2 regions of the Streptomyces sp. NPDC091209 genome follow, and region 2 is predicted to be linked to the other one. Evidence: riboswitches for the same ligand, from Rfam matches in the RefSeq annotation. Region 2 holds a riboswitch; the other holds the start of a gene.
What was found. A riboswitch is a leader RNA that binds a small molecule or an ion and turns the genes downstream of it on or off. The one in region 2 is predicted to bind glycine.

Region 1 (10,973 bases), on a different contig from region 2:
CGCCCCCGCCCTCGCGCCACTGTGCCTGTCGAATGAGAGGCGACCCACCATGCCGTTGCACGTACCCCCGGCTCCCGCGCCCGCCCTGCGCACCGTTCTCACGGCACTCGGTTCCCCCACCGCTGTCCGCGAAGCCCGCACCCCGTCCCTGCGCCTGGCACAGGGACCCGCCACCCCCGAACTCCCGCTGCCCGTCCACGTCCTGGATCGCATCACTCCCGCGGGCGCCTCCGCCACCCGGCTCGCCGGGTGGCGTTTCCTGATCCGTTGCGGCGACCGTGCGGTGGCCGCGGCCGACACCGTGCTGACCGCGGACGGCTGGGCCTTCTCGCGCTTCTTCGAGGGCCCCTACATCGCCGCGACGGAAAGCGCCGTACGGCAGGCCGAGACCATGCAACAGCCCTACCAAGCACGCCTGTTGTCCGTGCCCGAGCTGTACATGCTGACCCTCTGGCTGCACGGCGACTGCACGGCGGACGGTGCCGCCGGCCATCCGGCCGCCACCGACCTTCTGGTCCCGCTCGCACCGGCCCCACCCGGCATCGCCGCGCACCGGCCGTACCGCGTCGCCGAACTGCTGCCCGTTCTCACCCACCGGGTCACCCCGGCACCGCTCCTCAGCTCGCCCGCCTGAGCCGCCGCGCTCCTGCACCCTTGTCCGTGCCCCGCAGCCGTGCCCCCGGCCGCGGGGCACGGCGCTGTCACGCACCCGGAGGACCGATCGCTCGTTAGGGCTCCACAGCGCTCGTACGAGGGGAAACGCGCTCCGCGCCGGACCTGACTAGCCCTATTCGGCCACCTCGAACCACCCGAAAAGGCAACGCAGTTGGGGTGAACCCTCCGCAGGGGTGATGCGTCATCAACCTGTGAGAAGCGGTGCCCCCAAATCCCTGCGGATTGGCGCCCGTGGGGCAACACTGGGGTCAGACCACACATCAACGGGGGGCGGCCATGAGTACCTCAAGCCGCAAGACAGACACCACAGCCATCACTCACACCTCGACCCAGCGAAAGATCCCATCCATGTGCCAGCACCAGCCACCGTGTCCTTCAGCCGAATCAGCCGACCGGGAGTCCGCCCGCCTCGCGGCGCACCACCCGGAGCAGGGATGGAGCCTGCTGTGCAACGGCGTTCTGCTCTTCGAGGACACCGGTGAGCTCCTGCCCGACGGCCAGATCATCGCGCCGCACCGCCCGCTGGGCGGCGCGCAGGTGATGACGGCCGCCTGAGCCGCACCACCCGGGCGGCCCTGACCGGCCGCCCAGACACACGAGGGGCCGGCCCGGAGACGTACTCTCCGAACCGGCCCCGACGCATGACCGAGGGTGATCACTCCCCGTAGCCGTCCACGTGCCGAGCGCTGATCAGTCCTCGTAGGCGTCCAGCGGCGGGCAGGAGCAGACGAGGTTCCGGTCGCCGTACGCCTGGTCGATGCGGCGCACCGGCGGCCAGTACTTGTCGGCGGGCGAGACACCGGCCGGGAAGACGGCCTCCTCGCGGCTGTACGGGTGCTCCCAGTCGCCGCCGAGCGCGGCGGCCGTGTGCGGCGCCCCGCGCAGCGGGTTGTCGTCCACCGCCCACTCGCCGGAGCCGACCTTCTCGATCTCCGCGCGGATCGCGATCATCGCGTCGCAGAACCGGTCGAGCTCTCCCAGGTCCTCGGACTCGGTCGGCTCGATCATCAGCGTGCCGGCCACCGGGAACGACATGGTCGGCGCGTGGAAGCCGTAGTCGATGAGGCGCTTCGCGATGTCGTCGACGCTCACGCCGGTCGCCTTGGTGAGCGGGCGCAGGTCGATGATGCACTCGTGCGCGACCAGGCCGGCGGGACCGGTGTACAGCACCGGGTAGTGCGGCTCCAGGCGCTTGGCGATGTAGTTCGCGGAGAGCACGGCCACCTGCGTGGCGCGCTTGAGGCCCTCGCCGCCCATCAGCCGGACGTACGACCAGGAGATGGGCAGGATGCCCGCGGAGCCCCAGGGAGCGGCCGAGATCGGGCCGACACCGGTCTCGGGACCGGCCTCGGGCTGGAGCGGGTGGTTCGGCAGGTACGGCGCCAGGTGCGCGCGCACACCGACCGGGCCGACGCCCGGACCGCCGCCGCCGTGCGGGATGCAGAAGGTCTTGTGCAGGTTGAGGTGCGAGACGTCGCCGCCGAAGTGGCCCGGCTTGGCGAGGCCCACCAGGGCGTTGAGGTTGGCGCCGTCGACGTAGACCTGGCCGCCGGCCTCGTGCACCTGGGCGCAGATGTCGGCGACGTGCTCCTCGAACACACCGTGCGTCGAGGGGTACGTGATCATCAGCACCGACAGTTCGTCGCGGTACTGCTCGATCTTGGCACTGAGGTCCTGGACGTCGATCTCGCCGTCGTCCGCGGTCTTCACGACGACGACCTTCATGCCGGCCATCACGGCGCTGGCGGCGTTGGTGCCGTGCGCGGAGGACGGGATGAGGCAGACGGTGCGCTGGTCGTCGCCGTTGGCGCGGTGGTAGCCGCGCACGGCCAGCAGACCGGCCAGCTCGCCCTGCGAACCGGCGTTGGGCTGGAGCGACACCTTGTCGTAGCCGGTGACCTCGGCGAGCTGGTCCTCCAGCTCGTGGATGAGCGTCAGATAGCCCCGCGCCTGCTCGGCGGGCGCGAAGGGGTGCATCTGCCCGAACTCGGGCCAGGTGACCGGCTCCATCTCGGTGGTCGCGTTGAGCTTCATCGTGCAGGAGCCCAGCGGGATCATGCCGCGGTCGAGCGCGTAGTCGCGGTCGGAGAGCTTGCGCAGGTAGCGCAGCATCGCGGTCTCGGAGCGGTGCTGGTGGAAGACGGGGTGCGTGAGGTACTCGTCGGTGCGCAGCAGCGCGGCCGGCAGGGTGTCCTCGGCGCTCGCGTCCAGCGCCTCGATGTCGCCCTCGACGCCGAAGGCGGTCCACACGGCGGCCAGCTGCTCGCGCGTGGTCGTCTCGTCGCACGAGATCGACACGTGGTCGGCGTCGACGGGGTGGAGGTTGACGCCGTGGTCGCGGGCGGCGGCGACGATCTCGGCGGCCCGGCCCGGGACCCGCACGGTGAGGGTGTCGAAGTACGCGCCGTGCACGAGCTCGACACCGCCGGCGGTGAGCCCGGCGGCCAGGACCGTGGCGTAGCGGTGGGTACGCCGTGCGATGGTCCGCAGGCCGTCGGGACCGTGGTAGACGGCGTACATGCCGGCCATCACGGCGAGCAGCACCTGAGCCGTACAGATGTTGCTGGTCGCCTTCTCACGACGGATGTGCTGCTCACGCGTCTGCAGGGCGAGGCGGTACGCCTTGTTCCCGTCGGCGTCCACGGAGACACCGACCAGCCGGCCGGGGAGGCTGCGCGCGAACTTCTCGCGGACCGCCATGTAACCGGCGTGCGGTCCGCCGAAGCCCATCGGCACACCGAAGCGCTGCGTCGTACCGACCGCGATGTCCGCGTCGAGCTCGCCGGGCGAGGTGAGCAAGGTCAGGGCGAGCAGATCGGCCGCGACGGTGACGACCGCGCCCAGCTCGTGCGCCTGCTCGACGATCGGCTTGATGTCGCGTACGGCACCGGAGGCGCCCGGGTACTGGATCAGCACGCCGTTGATCTCGCGCCCGGCGAGGTCGGCCGGGATGCCGTCGGCGAGGTCGGCGACGACGATCTCGACGCCGGTCGGCTCGGCGCGGGTCTCTATGACGGCGATGGTCTGCGGCAGCGCGTCCGCGTCGACCAGGAAGAGGCCCTTCTTGTTCTTGCCCATGCGGCGGGACAGCGCCATCGCCTCGGCGGCGGCGGTGCCCTCGTCGAGGAGGGACGCGCCGGAGGTCGGCAGTCCGGTCAGCTCGGCGACGACGGTCTGGAAGTTCAGCAGCGCCTCGAGACGGCCCTGCGAGATCTCCGGCTGGTACGGCGTGTACGCGGTGTACCAGGCCGGGTTCTCCATGACGTTGCGCAGGATCACCGGCGGCGTGAAGGTGCCGTAGTAACCGAGGCCGATCATCGAGCCGAGCACCTCGTTGCGGTCCGCGAGGGAGCGGAGCTCGGCCAGTACCTCGGCCTCGGTGCGCGCGGCCGGCAGCTTCAGGGCCTCGGCATTCTTGATCACGTCCGGCACCGCGGCGGCCGTCAGCTCGTCGAGCGAGCCGTATCCGACCTGCGCGAGCATCTTGGCCCGGGCTTCGGAGTCGGGCCCGATGTGGCGCTGCTCGAAGGGGATGCCCTGTTCGAGCTCGGAAAGCGGAATGCGAGGGGCGGTCATGGCGGAGGCCTCCTGGTCTGACGCGACCTTCGAGGGGCACCCCGGCACGGGTACCCCGACGGCCTCCCCCTCTGTCATCTCAACCTGAGAGTTTCACCGGATCGTCCATGGACGATCCGGCTTTCACCGTCGGTGAGAGCGGAGGCCAACAGCACCCGCCCTGCTTTCCAGAGTGACCTCGTCCGTGCGGTACGTGAGCCTGAGAGATTCCGGGGAGGAGTTGCTCCTTCGGCGCCTCCGGTGAAATCTGGAGGACTCTCCCGCACGGGATCAGCAGCCGTCTGCCAGCCTACCAGCGAGGACAAGACATCAGCCTTCGAGTGGCCGCTCTCACAAATGTGCTCTTTTGTAGTACTTACGGATGAGTTTGCGACCACGTGGAGGGACCGTGCAGACCGACATCGATCCGCGCAACCTGATCGGCCGCAAGGCGTTCGACAGCAAGGGCACCAAGATCGGCACGATCGACGAGGTGTACCTCGACGACGCGACCGGCGTCCCTGAGTGGGCTGCCATACGCACCGGGCTGTTCAGCAGGGACGCCTTCGTGCCCCTGGAGCCCAGCGAGATCGTCGAGGGGACCTTGCGCATCCCGTTCGACCGGGCCCTGATCAAGGACGCCCCCGACTTCGGCGTCGGGCGTCACCTCTCCCCCGAACAGGAACTCCAGCTCTACCACCACTACGGGCTCGACGTGGCGTCCCCGACGCCGCCGGACCGGGACTTCGGCCGGCTCGCGGGCACGGAGGACGCCTGAGCCCCCGGGGCCGGGTGCGGGCCCGCCTTCGGCTCCGGACCTCGCGTCGCGGCTTCTGACGCCGCCGGGCCGGGACCCGGTGCGGACCCGCCGGGTCTTCGCTCCACCAGGGGCAGCGGGTCCGCCGGTTCGAGCTGCGGATCGTCCGTCCGGAAGGTCCGCACCCGGCCGGGCTCGGACGAGGGCGTCTCGAAGCGCACCGTGACCCGTCCCAGCCCGCTCCCCTGCACCCATCCGTGCCCGTGCTCGGCATGGCGCACATCGTGCCCGGAGGGCCACCGCCGCTCGGCGGGCACCGCCTCCTCCGCGACGGCCCCCTCGGGCTCGTCCGCCGAATGGTCATCGGCCGCGGGCTCCCCCACCGCGGCGGCCTGCGCCTGCGCGAACAGGTCCTCCTGCGTGTAGTCGGCGAGCCCGGAGACGCCGACCCCCAGCAGGCGCACGCCGCCGGTCGTGTCCACGCCCTCCAGCAGCCGCGCGGCGGCCTCCCGAACGACACCGGGGTCGTCCGTGGGCCCGCGCAGCGTCTCGGAGCGGGTCAGGGTCGAGAAGTCGTACCTGCGTACCTTCAGAACGATCGTCCGCCCCGACAGCCCGGCCCGGCGCAGCCGCCGCACACACCGGTCCGCGAGCCGCTGCACCTCCAGCTCCACCCGGACCCGGTCGTGGATGTCCACGTCGTACGTGTCCTCGACCGACACCGACTTGGTCTCCCGCTCGGCCACCACGGGGCGCTCGTCGTGGGCCAGCGCCATCGCGAACAGCGCGTGCCCGTGCGCCTTCCCCAGCAGCCGTACGAGCTCGTCCTCGCCCGCCTCGGCCAGTTCCTCGACGGTGGTGATGCCGGCCCGCCGCAGATGGTCGCCGGTGGCCGGCCCCACGCCCGGCAGCGTCCGCACCGGCATCGGCCCCAGCAGCGCCCGCTCGCTGCCCGGCTCGATCAGCACGAGACCGTCGGGCTTGGCCTGCTCCGAGGCGATCTTCGCCAGCATCTTGGAGGCGGCGAGCCCCACCGACCCCGTGAGACCCGTGACCGCCCGGATGTCCGCGCGCAGCTTGGCACCGGCCAGCCGCGCCGAGGCGTCGTCCCAGGCCGTCCCGCCCGCCTCCAGGTCCACGAACGCCTCGTCCAGGCTCAGCGGCTCCACCAGCGGCGACAGGGCCCGCAGCAGCCCCATCACCTGCTCGCTGACCTCACGGTAGAGCCCGAAGCGCGGCACGAGATAGGCGGCGTTCGGGGCGCGCCTGCGGGCCTGGGCCATGGGCATCGCCGAGTTCACCCCGAAGACGCGAGCCTCGTACGAGGCGGTGGCGACGACTCCACGAGGTCCGAGCCCGCCCACCACGACGGCTTTCCCGCGCAGGCTCGGCTTGGACGCCTGCTCCGCCGAGGCGAAGAAGGCGTCCATGTCGAGATGCAGGATCGTGGGCGCGGTTCTCACATCTCCGATGCTGCCCTACGCCACTGACAATGCCCCGGCAGGCCGGGGCATCACGTCATCGAAAGCCGCGCGTCACACCGCGCGGTTGCGCCTGCGCGCGAGTTCGTCGGCGGGGTTGTGCCCGAGGAGCGTCTCACCGGTGTCGACCCGCTCTCCGTGCAACTGCGACAGGGCGCCCTCGACGTCCCGCCACACCACGCCCACGGCGATGCCGAAGACACCCTGGCCGCCCTGCAGCAGCGCGTGGACCTCGTCGGGCGAGGTGCACTCGTAGACCGTCGCGCCGTCGCTCATCAGCGTCATGCGCCCCAGGTCCTGGAAGCCGCGCTCCCTCAGGTGCTGGACCGTGGTGCGGATGTTCTGCAGCGACACCCCGGTGTCGAGGAACCGCTTGACGATCTTCAGGACCACCACGTCCCGGAAGCTGTACAGGCGCTGTGTCCCCGACCCGTAGGCGGGACGCACACTGGGCTCGACGAGTCCGGTCCTCGCCCAGTAGTCCAGCTGCCGGTAGGTGATGCCCGCGGCGGCGCACGCCGTGGGCCCGCGGTAACCGAGCTCCTCGGGAACAGTCCCTCCCTCACCGGACACTGCTGTCGGCCGCCGCGCAACGTGATCGGCCGCGCCGCCATGATGGGGGTGCCCCCTGCTCGAGCCGAGCCGAGAGCTTGGGGGAGGGTACGGGCCGCTCTCTCCCGGACCGTGTCCGGGAGCACCCCCAGCCGTACCGTCGCCGCTGCTTCTCACGCCGACCTCCGTCCTTGACCTGCCTTCTCGACGGTAGGCAGTCACCAGGGGCGCGTCAACGATCGCCACACTCGGCACGCCGAGTGATAATCACCCTAAGAGTGGTTTCCCGTGCCCTACCGCGGGGAAAGGCTAGCCGAATGCTCTCGGCGCGGGCCGCGGCACACCACACTCGCCACGGGCAAATGCGGCCCGGATCGGCCCTCCGCCCGCCCGCCTCACTGGCTGTTGGTGCCGAAGTCCTCGGGCGAGATCTGGTCCAGGAACTCGCGGAACTTCTCCACCTCGTCCTCCTGCTCGTCCGGGATCGCGATACCGGCGTCGTCGAGCACCCCGTCACTGCCGTAGATCGGCGTTCCGGTGCGCAGGGCCAGCGCTATGGCGTCGGACGGCCTGGCGCTCACCTCGACCCCGCTGGCGAAGACGAGCTCGGCGTAGAAGACGCCCTCGCGCAGGTCCGTGATCCGTACTTCGGTGAGCTCCTGGCCGACGGCCTCCAGCACGTCCTTGAAAAGGTCGTGGGTCAGCGGTCGTGCGGGGGCCATGCCCTGCTGTGCGAAGGCGATCGCCGTCGCCTCCCCCGGTCCGATCCAGATGGGGAGGTAGCGGTCGCCTCCCACTTCACGCAGAAGCACGATCGGTTGGTTGGAGGGCATCTCGACCCGGACACCTACGACATCGAGCTCGTTCACACAGCAACCCTAGGCCGTGCCCGGGACGTTTGGGTAGTCGGGCACAGAACGGGTGGACGATCCAGGGCCCGCGCCGGTACGCCGGATCAGCGCAGTCGCACGCCCAGCGCGGTCTGCACGAGTGCCGCGTGCAGCTTCACCGTGAGGCCCGCGAGTTCCTTCGTACGGGCCTCCGCATGCGCCCGGGTCTGTGGGTTGCGGTGCCGCCGCAGGGGTGCGACCACCTGGTCCACCAGTCCGGCATCACGCTCCGCCGCGGCCTTCATCGCCCGCAGATGGCGCGGCTCGATCCCGAACCGGCCCAGCTCGACGACGAGCGCGGCGACCGTCACCGCCTCGGCGTCGTAGACACCGTCGGGCAGCGGGCCGATCAGTCCGTACGACTCCCACTCCTCGAGCTGCTGCTCACCGATCTCGGCGGCGGCCAGCAGCTCGGCGCGGCCCACCCGGGCCGCCGTGGGCCCCTCGGGCTCGCTGTAGAGCTCGCCGAGGGCTTCTCCCTCACCCGGGTCGCGCTGACGGCCCACGGAGGGCAGACGCACCTGCTCGCCGCGCGCCAGGGCGTCCAGGTGCTCGCGGATCACCTTCAGCGGCAGGTAGTGGTCACGCTGCATCCTCAGGACGTGGCCGAGGCGTTCGACATCGTTCGCGCTGAACTTGCGGTACCCCGAAGGGGTCCGCCGCGGCTCGACGAGCCCCTCCGACTCCAGGAACCTGATCTTGGAGATGGTGACTTCGGGGAACTCGTCGCGCAGCACGCTCAGCACCGCGCCGATGCTCATCAGCCCACTGTCCGCGGCGGCGGTACCGCTGCCGGCACCGCCGCTCGGTGTTTGAAGCATGGACATTCCCTCGGTGTCCCCCCGGACGGATTTGGGGGAGGGTCAGATGCCCTGCTGGCTCGCGTAGAACACCAGCCGGTACTTGCCGATCTGCACCTCGTCACCGTTCGACAGCGGGACCTGGTCGATCCGCTCCCGGTTGACGTACGTGCCGTTCAGGCTGCCGACGTCGGCGACCGTGAAAGATCCGTCCGCGATACGACGGAACTCCACATGGCGCCGCGACACCGTCACGTCGTCGAGGAAGATGTCGCTCTGCGGATGACGCCCGGCCGTGGTCAGCTCACTGTCCAGCAGGAAGCGGCTGCCCGAGTTGGGGCCTCGGCGCACCACCAGGAGCGCCGATCCGACCGGCAGCGCGTCGACAGCCGCCTGAGCCTCGGGGGAGAGCATCGGCGAGGGAGTCTGACCCGTCACCTCGGCGTCGTACGCCTCGATACCGGAGATGGAGATCGTGGACGTCTGCTCCGAGGGACGCTCGGGTCCGACCCGCAGCGGCGCACCGCAGTTGGAACAGAACCGGCTGTTCTCCGCGTTGCGGTTCCCGCACCTCGAACACACCTGGGCCGACATGGACGGATCCTCCTGCCGCGGCTGCCCACCAGGGGCATGGGACGCATACGGATCGGAGGCGAACCCTCCACCCGTGCTTGAGGCTGACGGTTCCCCGAAACCTATGCGGCCGGACTGGGCAGGGTCAACAGACGACGCGCCGGGTCCACCGGGGCCGGTGACCTGGTCCCGGAACAGCGGACGGTCGCCGCTCTGGGCCTCCGCGTCTCCCTGGCGCGGTGCACGGTGACGGGCAGTCGCGTTGTCGCCACTGTCCTCTCGCGTGCTCTTGCCGAACAACTTCGCAAACAACTTCACGGGCGATTCCCCTTGACCGAAACAGACCCGCCCGTGGGGCAGGACGAACCCTGATTGAACACACCGGTCGACCCGGACATCCTCACAACGTCCGTATCCACCAGACAGTTTCCACCACGCACCACCCATTCGGTGCGCCGACCCCCCGCAACCTCCTGCCCTGGCCCGGCGGCCCCCATGCGACCGCCGTTCACCGGGAGGACGACTGAGCGTAGTCAGGCCGCTCCGCCGGTCGCAAGGCATCGACGACGATCTTCGTCGAGCCGTTCACCGTGACGGTGGCCTGCTCCTTCTCCAGTGTCTGCACCACGCCCCCCGGAATGTTCAGCGCCGGCTCCAGATCCTGCGGCTTGCCGATGACCTTGAAACGATAGGGCTGGGTGATCTTGTTCCCGTCGACCTTCACTCCGCCTCCGGAATCGGCCAGATAGGTCCCGGCGACCACACGCACACCGTTCACCTGGATCGCCTCCGCACCGGCGGCGCGCAGCTCCTGGATCGCGTCGAGCAGCATGTCCGCCTTGACCGCCCCCTTCGCGTCGTCGATGGTCAGCGTGATGCCGGGTCCCTGGGCGGCCACGGTGCCCGCCAGAATGCCGAGTTGCTTCTCCTTCTCGACCGTCTGCTTGCGGGCCTCCTCGGCCTGGTTCGAGCTGTTCTCCAGCTCGGTGCGCTGATCCTCGAGTCCCTGCTTCTCGTCCTCAAGACGCTGAGTCCGGCTGTCGAGTTCATCGAGAATGCGGACGAGATCTTCCTGACGCGCGCCGCGCAGCGCGCTGTCGCCGTCGCTGTTGGACGCCACCTGCACGGCCAGGCCGAAGCCGAGGCCGAACAGCAGCACGGCGACGATGAGTTGGGCACGCGACACCCGCGGCGGCCAAAGCCCCTCGACCAGCCTCTGACGGCCGGACGGCGGCGTCTCGGCGTTCCCCTCGGCGTTCTCCTCGGCCGTCTCCGGTTCGGGCTCCTGCACGGCCGCGGGAACCTCTTCCGGCAGCTCTTCGCGCAGCGGGTTCTCGGGAGATTCGTCTTCGTTCTCGTTGCTCATCGGCCTCACGCCCGGAACACGTGCCGACGGATCGCCGCGGCATTGGAGAAGATCCGGATGCCGAGGACGACCACGACACCCGTGGACAGCTGGGCACCCACACCCAACTTGTCACCCAGGAAAACGATCAGCGCGGCGACGACCACGTTCGACAGGAACGAGACCACGAAGACCTTGTCGTCGAAGATGCCGTCGAGCATCGCGCGCAGACCGCCGAACACGGCGTCGAGCGCCGCCACGACGGCGATCGGAAGGTAAGGCTCGACGACCGCCGGAACCTCGGGCCGGACCAACAATCCAGCCACGACTCCCACGACGAGGCCC
Region 2 (10,973 bases):
CTGCGCGGGTCGAGAGCGTCGCGGAGACCGTCGCCGAGCAGGTTGAACGCGAGGACGGTCACGAAGATGGCGAGGCCGGGCACGATCATGAACTGCGGGTCGACCTCGTAGTAGGTGACCGCATCCCTGAGCATGCCGCCCCAGGACGCCTGCGGGGGCTGGATGCCGACCCCGAGGAAGCTGAGGGACGCCTCGAAGAGGATGTTGGTCGGGATGAGCAGCGTCGAGTAGACGATGATCGGGCCGACCAGGTTGGGCAGCAGCTCCCGGAACACGATGTACGGGCCCCTGGCGCCCATACCGCGGGAGGCGTCCACGAATTCCCGCTCACGCAGGGCGAGCGTCTGGCCTCGGACGATCCGGCCCAGGTAGGGCCAGTTGAAGAAGCCGATCACGAAGATCAGAACGCTCAGGTGGAGCGGGAGCCCTTCGAGGCCGAACGCGCCGCCCTGAAGGGTGGCGGAGATGGCGATCGCGAAGAGCAGGAGGGGGAAGGCGAGGAAGGTGTCCATCAGGCGGCTGATGATCGAGTCGACCCGCCCGCCGTAGAAGCCCGCGACGACGCCCAGGATCGCGCCGATCACGTTCGACAGGATGGTGGCGCCGAAGGCGACCACCAGCGACACCCAGGAGCCCTCCAGGATGCGGGTGGCCAGGTCGCGCCCGAACTTCGGGTCGACTCCGAGCGGGTGGTCCGCGCTCATGCCACCCGAACCGCCCGTGGGCAGCGAGGTGTTGGGGTCGATCAGGTCCTGGTGGAAGGCGTTCGGGTCCAGCCCCAGCATCGACTGGAGGGGCCGGGCGAGGATCGCCAGCAGGATGAGCAGTACGACGATGACACCGCCGGCGACCGCCACCTTGTCGCGCTTGAAGCGCGTCCAGGCGATCTGTCCCAGGGAACGGCCCTCGATCTGCCCCTTGCCGACCCCGGCAAGCACAGCCTCTGGCTGCGCTTCCGTTGCCGCCGCGGTGGTCTCGATCGGTGCGGTCACAGTGACCCGACCCCTCTCGCCGGTGGTGACCGGCCTACGCCTGCCGCTGTCTGCGGCTTGGTTCACTTGCTCGCCGGGAAGTTGACCGCAGGTGGTGCGGCCCGATGGCCCGGCTGATGATTCGACTTGCATTCGCTCACAGGACCGAAGACCCCGTGTCTGTTGGGGGAGTCTTCAGTGCCGCCACGATCGGGTGCCAGGCCTCATGGGGAAAGTATGCGCAACCGTGATGCTTGTTGAGGGATTCCGTTATCCGAACAGTGGGTAACAGGATCCGGACGGTTGCCAATTGACACCAAAGTGACCAAAAGGGTCTTTTCGGTCTCAAGTGCCACCAAATCGGGACACTCGGCACAAACGCCCACTTCCCCGCAGGTCAGCAGCATGGGACGCACGACATATGAAGGCCGTGTGCAGGGTCATGATGCCAGCCGAACTCGCACTGGCATCCGACAGGTCCGGGATTCGGGACGCCCTCAGTAGCCGCCACGGGCCGGCGGATAGCCGTAGCCGCCCGCCATCGGCGCCTGTGCGGGAGCCGCGTGCGCCTCACGGTCGTAGAACGGCCGGGCATGGGCGCGCAGCCACATCGCCACCGGGTCGAACTCGTCCGACATCGCCACGGTGGAGACGGGCAGCCCGTCCGGGACCGCGCCGATGGACTGCTGCATCATCGCCCGCACCGAGTCCACAGCGGGCGGTGAAGTGTCGTACACGTCAAGGCCGATGGCCAGATAAGGCGCCCCGAGCGAGGGCTGCACCCAGGCCCGGCGCAACGAGCGCACGGCCGGGGTCAGATGCGCGTTCTGGGTCAACAGGGCGTAGAACTGCGGGATTTCGATGCCGGGCTCGGAGAGCCGGAGCGGGCCCGCGGGCTGCCGCTCCAGGCCCGTGGCGATCCGGCGCAGATCCAGCCAGGGGATGCCGAGACCGCCGCCGGGGGCGTGTGGATTGAGCCACAGGCCGAACTGGTCGGGGTACAGGGTGCGGGCGACGTCCAGCCCGTCCACGACTTCGTACGAGCGGTTCCAGCCACTGGCCGAGAGCTCCTGGGCCGAGGTGACACAGGGCGCGTACCCGAAGCCCTCCACCTGCATGTTCCCGTACTGGGCGTCCGGAGAGCCGGCCTGGCCGTGCCAGAGCAGCATCCACACCTGGCCGGACGACGGGGTCGCGAGCGCGCGAAGGAGCGCCTCGTAGGCGTCGTAACGCCCGGGAGTCACCTGGCGCAGCATGTGCTCGACCTGCCCGGCCGCGGCCGTGCCCGACGCGCTCACCCTCAACCGCCCCTTCGCGAACAATTCACGACGAACTCATCCCTTACGCCCGAGGCGCCGGTTACGAACATGCGTCAACACCTCGACCAGGCCATGAAACCAGCTTATGCGGCGTTCGCGCTCCGCCGGGGGAAGCCGTCGAGAGCGCCGGCCCGCCGCGTGCGGGGCGCCGCGGGCCCCGCGCGGCCGGGCGCACGGTCTCCCGGGCGCCCCGGAGCGGGCGGCGTTCAGAGACCGTGCTGGTAGAAGGGGCGCACCTGGGCTCGCATCCAGTCGCCGACCGGATCCTGCGTCACGTCGAGGAGAACCAGGTTCACCGGAATGTTCATCGGGACGCGGCCGAGGGCCCGGCCCAGCGCGTCGAGGGGCAGGGCGCGGGCCTCGCCCTCCCACACCGAGAGTTCGACACCGATGAACATGACCGGATCGTCGCCCTCGATGCTGGCCAGACAGCGGCGGGCGCTCAGGACGACGCCGGTCCCGGCGAACTCGGCCGAGGCCGCGGCGAGGAAGTCCATCGGGTCCTCCTGCCAGTCGGGCTCGAAGAGCCGCACCCGGCCACCGCCCGCCCCGTCCAGCGGGGTCCGCCCGGCCCGGCACAGCTCGGCGACGGCCATCGGGGGCAGCGGTACGCCGACCACACCGTCCGGGTTGACCGCGATGCCGACCTGCGGCGGAAGTCCGCGGGCGAACTCCACGGCGGGCGCGATCGTGAACGACATGTGACCGCCGGTGACCTGGCGGAACTGCTCCTCGGAGCTGAAGACCGGGACGTAGACCTGGCCCCCGAGGTCCATCGTGGGCAGATCGAGCGGACCGCTCTGCGGGCCGCCGCCGTTGGGCAGCGGCACCCACACGAAGCTGCGGCCGAGCACCTCGACGATACGAGCGGCCGACGAGGGGCCCGCGGGCATGCCGAGGGAGGAGGACAACACCTCCTCCAGCTCGTTGCCGGGCCAACCGCCGTGCGGATGGGGGTGCGCCTGTGCCGGAAAGTCCATCTGTCTACCGCCCGCTTCGAACCACTGTTCCGGCTGGAAAGGTTAGTGGGCCACCGCAACCGGTCAGTGGCCGAAGTCGATCCTGCGCAGGACGCCCGCCGCGTCCCGGTCGATGAGCACCGCCGAGCCGCACCCCGGAGGCAGGTCTCCCCTCTCCGCGGAGCGCAGCAGCCGGGCGACCGCGCCGCGATGACGGGCGAAGGCGTAGCGCGAGACGCCCCGGCCGCGCTCGCGCTGCCCGCGCCGTGCGGTGCCCGGCGTGACGTCGAGCAGCACCAGGTGCAGCGCGCCGCCCCGGCGCCGGGCCTCGCGGGCGAGCCAGCGGCGCACCCAGGCCTGTGTACCGCAGTCGTGCACGACGAGTCCGCCGCCGCCCCGCAGCGCGCGGCGCAGGCCGGCGTAGTGCGCGAGGCGGACGAGGGGACGGTAGAACGCGTACGGCAGATGGCGGGCCATCCGGCCGTCCCAGCGGTCGCGGGTGTCCTGCGAGTCGACGCGCGCGCCCCGCACGGCCCGCCGCATCAGCGTCGACTTGCCGCTGCCGGGCAGTCCGGTGACCACGACGAGGTCGCGCGCCCCGAAGCGGAGACCGTGCGGACTGTGTCCGAGCCGGTCGCGGAGATCCCGCACGACGGGCGCCGGATGCGGGCCGCGCGCCTCCCGGGCCGGTGCTCCGGGCTGCTCGGGCAGCGCGAGACCCGAGGTCGTCGCGTACGCCGTGGTCCTGTTCACCGTGACCGTCCTCCCCTTGGGTGTGGAGTCCCATCCCCGTCGACTGTAAAGAGAAGGTAATGCCCGGCGCTTCCCCTTTTCATGCGCGGACTGCCACAGCCCGGTTACAGATGCCGGGCTGCCGGGATCGGACGGCGCGTGCGATGATGGCCGCGCCAACTGCATACCGGCCGCTTGAATCCGCGCGGGAGAGTCCTGGGTACGTGTACCCGGGCGCCGAAGGAGCAAGTCCCTCCCTTGAATCTCTCAGGCCCCGTTACCGCGCGGGCGAGGCACATCTGAAAAGCGGGCCACTCACCGGTGGCTCCACCCAAGGTGCAAATCAGGACCACCGTTTCGTGGGGTCTTGATGAACCTCTCAGGTTCCGATGACAGATGGGGAGGAACGACCTCGCCGTCATGCCTTGGGAGCCAGACCGATGAGCAGCACCGCACCCCGTCACACCGCGCTCGATGCCCTGCATCGCTCGCTGGGCGCGACGATGACCGACTTCGCAGGCTGGGACATGCCCCTGCGCTACGGCTCGGAGCGCGACGAGCACCTCGCCGTCCGCACGAAGGCCGGCCTCTTCGACCTCTCCCACATGGGCGAGATCACCGTCACCGGCCCCGAGGCCGCCGCTCTCCTGAACCACGCGCTGGTCGGCAACATCGCGACCGTCGGCGTCGGCCGCGCCCGCTACACCATGATCTGCCAGGAGGACGGCGGCATCCTGGACGACTTGATCGTCTACCGCCTCGCCGAGCACGAAGCCGGTTCCTCTCACGCCCCGTCTCCTCACTACATGGTCGTCGCCAACGCCTCCAACGCCCAGGTGGTGCTGGACGCGCTGACCGAGCGCGCCGCCGGTTTCGACGCCGTGGTGCGCGACGACCGTGACGCGTACGCGCTGATCGCCGTGCAGGGGCCCGAGTCCTCCGGCATCCTCAAGGCGGTCACCGACGCGGACCTGGACGGCCTGAAGTACTACGCGGGCCTGCCGGGCACGGTGGCCGGCGTTCCGGCCCTGATCGCCCGCACCGGCTACACCGGTGAGGACGGCTTCGAGCTGTTCGTCGCCCCCGCCGACGCCGAGAAGGTGTGGCAGGCGCTGACCGACGCGGGCACCCCGGCCGGGCTGGTCCCCTGCGGTCTGTCGTGCCGCGACACGCTGCGCCTGGAGGCCGGCATGCCGCTGTACGGGCACGAGCTGACCACCTCGCTGACCCCCTTCGACGCCGGTCTCGGCCGGGTCGTGAAGTTCGAGAAGGACGGCGACTTCGTGGGGCGCGCGGCGCTGACCGAAGCCGCCGAGCGTGCCGCTTCCGAGCCGCCGCGGGTCCTCGTCGGCCTGATCGCCGAGGGGCGTCGCGTGCCGCGCGCCGGGTACTCGGTCGTCGCCGACGGCAAGGTGATCGGCGAGATCACCTCCGGTGCCCCCTCCCCCACGCTGGGCAAGCCGATCGCCATGGCGTACGTCGACGCCGCGCACGCGGCGCCGGGCACCGCGGGTGTCGGTGTGGACATCCGGGGCAGCCACGAACCGTACGAGGTCGTGGCGCTGCCGTTCTACAAGCGCCAGAAGTGACACTGGTCCGCACGGGCCGGACGTGACACCGGTCCGCAAGGGCCGGACATGACACGGATGCCCGTCGGGCTCCGGCACTGACGGGCGAGCCCGTCGGGCGCCGGACGTGACCCTGGGCACATCCGCCCGGGTCACCCACGCTTCCTTCCATCAGCACTCCACCGCGTACAGGAGAATTCAGGTCATGAGCAACCCCCAGCAGCTGCGCTACAGCAAGGAGCACGAGTGGCTGTCCGTCGCCGAGGACGGCGTCGCGACGGTCGGCATCACCGAGTTCGCGGCCAACGCGCTCGGCGATGTGGTCTACGCCCAGCTCCCGGCGGTCGGTGACACGGTGACCGCGGGCGAGTCCTGCGGCGAGCTGGAGTCGACCAAGTCGGTCAGCGACCTGTACTCCCCGGTCGACGGCGAGGTCGTCGAGGCCAACCAGGACGTCGTGGACGACCCGTCGCTCGTGAACTCCGCGCCCTTCGAGGGCGGCTGGCTGTTCAAGGTGCGCGTCGCGGGCGAGCCCGAGGACCTGATGTCCGCCGACGAGTACACCGCCTTCACCGCCGGCTGAGGAGTCACCGCATGTCGCTTCTGAACACCCCCCTTCACGAGCTGGACCCGGACGTCGCGGCCGCCGTCGACGCCGAGCTGCACCGCCAGCAGTCCACCCTGGAGATGATCGCCTCGGAGAACTTCGCTCCGGTCGCGGTCATGGAGGCCCAGGGCTCGGTCCTGACCAACAAGTACGCCGAGGGTTACCCGGGCCGCCGCTACTACGGCGGCTGCGAGCACGTCGACGTGGTCGAGCAGATCGCCATCGACCGGGTCAAGGCGCTGTTCGGCGCCGAGCACGCGAACGTGCAGCCGCACTCGGGCGCCCAGGCCAACGCGGCCGCGATGTTCGCGCTGCTCAAGCCGGGCGACACGATCATGGGTCTGAACCTCGCGCACGGCGGGCACCTCACCCACGGCATGAAGATCAACTTCTCCGGCAAGCTCTACAACGTGGTCCCGTACCACGTGAGCGACGAGACCGGCCAGGTCGACATGGCCGAGGTCGAGCGCCTCGCCAAGGAGTCCCGGCCGAAGCTGATCGTGGCCGGCTGGTCGGCCTACCCGCGGCAGCTGGACTTCGCGGAGTTCCGCCGTATCGCCGACGAGGTCGGCGCGTACCTCATGGTCGACATGGCGCACTTCGCGGGCCTGGTGGCCGCGGGGCTGCACCCGAACCCGGTGCCGCACGCCCACGTCGTCACGACGACGACCCACAAGACCCTCGGCGGCCCGCGCGGCGGCGTGATCCTCTCGACGGCCGAGCTGGCCAAGAAGATCAACTCCGCGGTCTTCCCCGGCCAGCAGGGCGGTCCCCTGGAGCACGTGATCGCCGCCAAGGCCGTCTCCTTCAAGGTCGCCGCCTCGGACGACTTCAAGGAGCGCCAGCAGCGCACGCTGGACGGCGCGCGCATCCTGGCCGAGCGTCTGGTCCAGGACGACGTGAAGGCCGTCGGCGTGGACGTCCTGTCCGGGGGCACGGACGTGCACCTGGTCCTGGTCGACCTGCGCAACTCCGAGCTGGACGGGCAGCAGGCCGAGGACCGCCTCCACGAGGTCGGCATCACGGTCAACCGCAACGCCATCCCGAACGACCCGCGCCCGCCGATGGTCACCTCGGGCCTGCGCATCGGCACGCCCGCCCTCGCCACCCGCGGCTTCACAGCCGAGGACTTCACCGAGGTCGCGGACATCATCGCCGAGGCGCTGAAGCCGGCCTACGACGTGGAGGGCCTGAAGGTCCGCGTGTCCGCTCTGGCCGACAAGCACCCGTTGTACCCCGGCCTGAAGTAGTTCCGTAGGCTTTCTGTCATACGTTGTATTCACCCGTACGGTTCCTTTCGTACGGACATCCGGGGCACCGCGCACACTGGAAGAGCGCGGTGCCCCGTTCCATGCGGTCCCGCACCACCTCCGCCGGACAACGGCGTCCGGCGAAACCACCTAGGAGTTCCCGTGGCCATCTCGGTCTTCGACCTGTTCTCGATCGGCATCGGCCCGTCCAGCTCCCACACGGTGGGCCCGATGCGCGCCGCGCGCATGTTCGCCCGGCGGCTGCGCAACGAAGAGCTGCTCGCCCCCGTCACCGCGATACGCGCCGAGCTGTACGGCTCGCTGGGCGCGACCGGCCACGGCCACGGCACCCCCAAGGCGGTGCTGCTCGGCCTGGAGGGCGCCTCGCCCCGGACGGTGGACGTGGAGGGCGCCGACGAGCGCGTCGAGCAGATCAAGGCCTCGGGCCGGATCAACCTGCTCGGCGAGCACGAGATCGACTTCAACTTCGACGACGACCTGGTCCTGCACCGCCGCAAGGCCCTGCCGTACCACGCGAACGGCATGACGATCTTCGCGTACGACGCCTCGGGCGAGCTCGTCATGGAGAAGACGTACTACTCGGTCGGCGGCGGCTTCGTGGTCGACGAGGACGCGGTCGGCGAGGACCGCATCAAGCTCGACGACACGGTCCTGAAGTACCCGTTCCGCACGGGCGACGAGCTGCTGCGGCTCACCAAGGAGACCGGGCTGTCGATCTCCGCCCTGATGCTGGAGAACGAGCGGGCCTGGCGCACCGAGGAGGAGATCCGCGAGGGGCTCCTCGGCATCTGGCGCGTCATGCAGGCCTGCGTCTCGCGCGGCATGGCCCGCGAGGGCATCCTGCCGGGCGGCCTCAGGGTCCGCCGCCGCGCCGCCCTCTCGGCCCGCCAGCTCCGCGCCGAGGGCGATCCGCTGGCCCACGCGATGGAGTGGATCACCCTCTACGCGATGGCGGTCAACGAGGAGAACGCGGCGGGCGGCCGGGTGGTCACCGCCCCCACCAACGGCGCGGCGGGCATCATCCCGGCGGTGCTGCACTACTACATCAACTTCGTGCCCGGCGCCGACGAGGAGGGTGTCGTACGGTTCCTGCTCGCCGCCGGGGCGATCGGCATGCTCTTCAAGGAGAACGCCTCCATCTCGGGCGCCGAGGTCGGCTGCCAGGGCGAGGTCGGCTCGGCCTGCTCGATGGCGGCCGGCGCGCTCGCCGAGGTGCTCGGGGGCAGCCCCGAGCAGGTCGAGAACGCCGCCGAGATCGGCATGGAGCACAACCTCGGCCTGACCTGCGACCCGGTCGGCGGCCTGGTCCAGATCCCCTGCATCGAGCGCAACGGCATGGCCGCGGTGAAGGCCGTCACGGCGGCCCGGATGGCCATGCGCGGCGACGGCTCCCACCTGGTCTCCCTCGACAAGGTCATCAAGACCATGAAGGAGACCGGCGCCGACATGAGCGTCAAGTACAAGGAGACGGCCCGGGGCGGGCTGGCTGTGAACATCATCGAGTGCTGAGGCGGAGGGCCTGACCGGTCGGCCCGGCCGGGCGGCCGCCCGGCCCCGCCCCGGTCAGTCCGGTCGTTTGTTCTCGGGGTCAGGCGCCGGGCCCGAGCCGACCAGGACGTCGCTGTGCGGGGAACGGGCCTTGGCCGGCGGGGGGACGGCCGGTCCCGGGGTGCCGGCGGGGTCCGGGTACAGCAGGCCGTGGAGCCGGCGGGCCTCGGCCGCGGCGTCGGAGCGCGGCACCAGCGTGTGTTCGGCCCGGCCGTCCGCCCGCAGGGCGGTGACCAGCCGCAGGCCGTCGAGGCGGCGCGCGGTCCGCAGATGCGGGGCCGCGCCCCGCGCTCCGGCCGGCACCGTCAGACACGCCTCGCTCGCGGTGTCGAACTCGGTGACCGTCAGGCCCTCGGCCCGCAGCCGCCCCCCGACCGCCCGGCGTTCCCGGCCGGACCGGAAGCACCACACGTCGCTGTCCTTGTGGACGACGACCGCGGCCGCCTCCGGACCCGTCCCGACGGCGGTCCCGCCGTCCGGGCCCTCGCTCCAGGGAAAGGGACGGCACAGCAGCCGCACCCCTCCGCGCTCCGCCCAGTCCACGGCGCCCTCGTGGACGACCTTGGCGCCGTGCCGGGACATCCGGCGCACTCCCTCGTAGCTGATCCGGGCAAGGGTGCGCGCCTCCGGCACCAGATAGGGGTCGGCGGTGCACACACCGGGCACGTCGGAGAAGAGCTCGCACGTGTCCGCGCCCAGCGTCGCGGCCGTCGCCGCCGCCGAGAGATCCGAACTGTTGCGGCCCAGCATGACGGTCCGCCCGGACGCGTCGACGGCCTGTCCGCCGGGCACGACCGCGATCGGGCAGTCGGCCAGGGCCCTGGACAGCGCCTCGGGACCGGCGGAGACGAGTTCCGCCCGGTCGCCGGGCCCCTCGGCCAGGAGCCCGGTGGCCGCCGCCGGCAGCGGGCACGCGGGCACACCCGCGGCGCCGAGCGCCGCCGCGAGCAGGGCGACGCTGACCGTCTCGCCGGCGGTCAGGAGCATCGCCGCGGCGTCGGCGGGCGGGTCGGCGGTCACGGCGTCCAGGGTCTGCTGGAGTCGGCCCGTCGTACCGGACATCGCGCTCACCACGACGACCAGCGGGCGCCCGTCCTCGGTGCTGCGGCGCACCGCGTACCGGGCCACGCGGTGGTAGCCGTCGAGGTCGGCGAAGGCGGAGCCGCCGAATTTCAGCACCAGTGGACGGCGCCGCGGCGCGGGACGGCCCGTCATCCCAGCCACCCGTTCTTCAGGGCGAGTTCCACGATCTGCAACGCGTTCAGCGCGGCCCCCACCCACAGGTTGTCGGCGACCACCCACAGCGCCACCGCCCGGTCGTCCTCGGGCTCGACGCGGATACGGCCGACATGGACCAGGGCCCGTTCCCCGGCCCGGGCGAAGACGGTACGGGGCATCGGGTACGAGGGGGTCTGCGTCCGGCGGTAGACCCGCAGGCCGGGCGTCGCGGCCAGGGCGTCCTCGACGGACGCGGTCGTGACCGGCTCGCGCAGCCGCAGGTGCACGGCCTCGGAGTGGCAGTCGAAGACCGGCACCCGTACCGCGGTGGCGCTCACCCTCAGGTCCGGCAGGCCGAGGATCCTGCGTGGCTCGCGGACGAGTTTGCGTTCCTCGTGCGTGAACCCCGTCTCGTCCTGCAGCCCTATCTCGGGGACGAGGTTGAAGGACAGCGGCTGCCCGAAGCGCCCGCCGGGGACGCCCTCGGCACGCGGGTCGTCCAGGATGTCCCTGGAGCCCTCCGCCAGTTCCCGCAGACCGCGCACTCCGCCGCCGGACGCCGCCTGGTAGGTCGCCACCACGACGCTCTCCAGGCCCGCGAGTTCGTGCACCGGATGCAGGGCGCGCACGAGCTGGATGGTCGAGCAGTTGGGGTTGGCCACGAGGCCGGACGCCGGCCGGCCGTCGAGAGCCCCCGGGTTGACCTGGGGGACGACGAGCGGCACGTCCGGCCGCATCCGGAAGGCGGAGCTGTTGTCGACGACCAGGACCCCGGCCGCG

Region 1: it holds a riboswitch for glycine, as region 2 does, so the genes downstream of both, gcvP (aminomethyl-transferring glycine dehydrogenase) here and gcvT (glycine cleavage system aminomethyltransferase GcvT) in region 2, are expected to answer to the same signal.

What each region holds. Positions count from the first base shown of each region.
Region 1 is NZ_JBIVVR010000005.1:4,507-15,479, reverse strand. It holds gene ACIQRL_RS15660 (hypothetical protein) at 50-634, shown strand; gene ACIQRL_RS15655 (DUF5999 family protein) at 1,024-1,230, shown strand; gene gcvP (aminomethyl-transferring glycine dehydrogenase) at 1,366-4,251, opposite strand; glycine riboswitch at 4,429-4,524, opposite strand; gene ACIQRL_RS15645 (PRC-barrel domain-containing protein) at 4,640-5,008, shown strand; gene ACIQRL_RS15640 (DNA polymerase IV) at 4,933-6,450, opposite strand; gene ACIQRL_RS15635 (MerR family transcriptional regulator) at 6,523-7,197, opposite strand; gene ACIQRL_RS15630 (bifunctional nuclease family protein) at 7,416-7,889, opposite strand; gene ACIQRL_RS15625 (MerR family transcriptional regulator) at 7,976-8,731, opposite strand; gene ACIQRL_RS15620 (FHA domain-containing protein) at 8,774-9,730, opposite strand; gene ACIQRL_RS15615 (DUF881 domain-containing protein) at 9,792-10,649, opposite strand; gene ACIQRL_RS15610 (small basic family protein) at 10,655-10,973, opposite strand, start outside.
Region 2 is NZ_JBIVVR010000011.1:297,500-308,472, forward strand. It holds gene ACIQRL_RS30180 (ABC transporter permease) at 1-992, opposite strand, end outside; gene ACIQRL_RS30185 (enhanced serine sensitivity protein SseB C-terminal domain-containing protein) at 1,469-2,269, opposite strand; gene ACIQRL_RS30190 (enhanced serine sensitivity protein SseB) at 2,497-3,270, opposite strand; gene ACIQRL_RS30195 (AAA family ATPase) at 3,334-4,002, opposite strand; glycine riboswitch at 4,178-4,274, shown strand; gene gcvT (glycine cleavage system aminomethyltransferase GcvT) at 4,422-5,570, shown strand; gene gcvH (glycine cleavage system protein GcvH) at 5,755-6,132, shown strand; gene glyA (serine hydroxymethyltransferase) at 6,144-7,406, shown strand; gene ACIQRL_RS30215 (L-serine ammonia-lyase) at 7,569-8,936, shown strand; gene ACIQRL_RS30220 (hypothetical protein) at 8,991-10,190, opposite strand; gene ACIQRL_RS30225 (aspartate-semialdehyde dehydrogenase) at 10,187-10,973, opposite strand, start outside.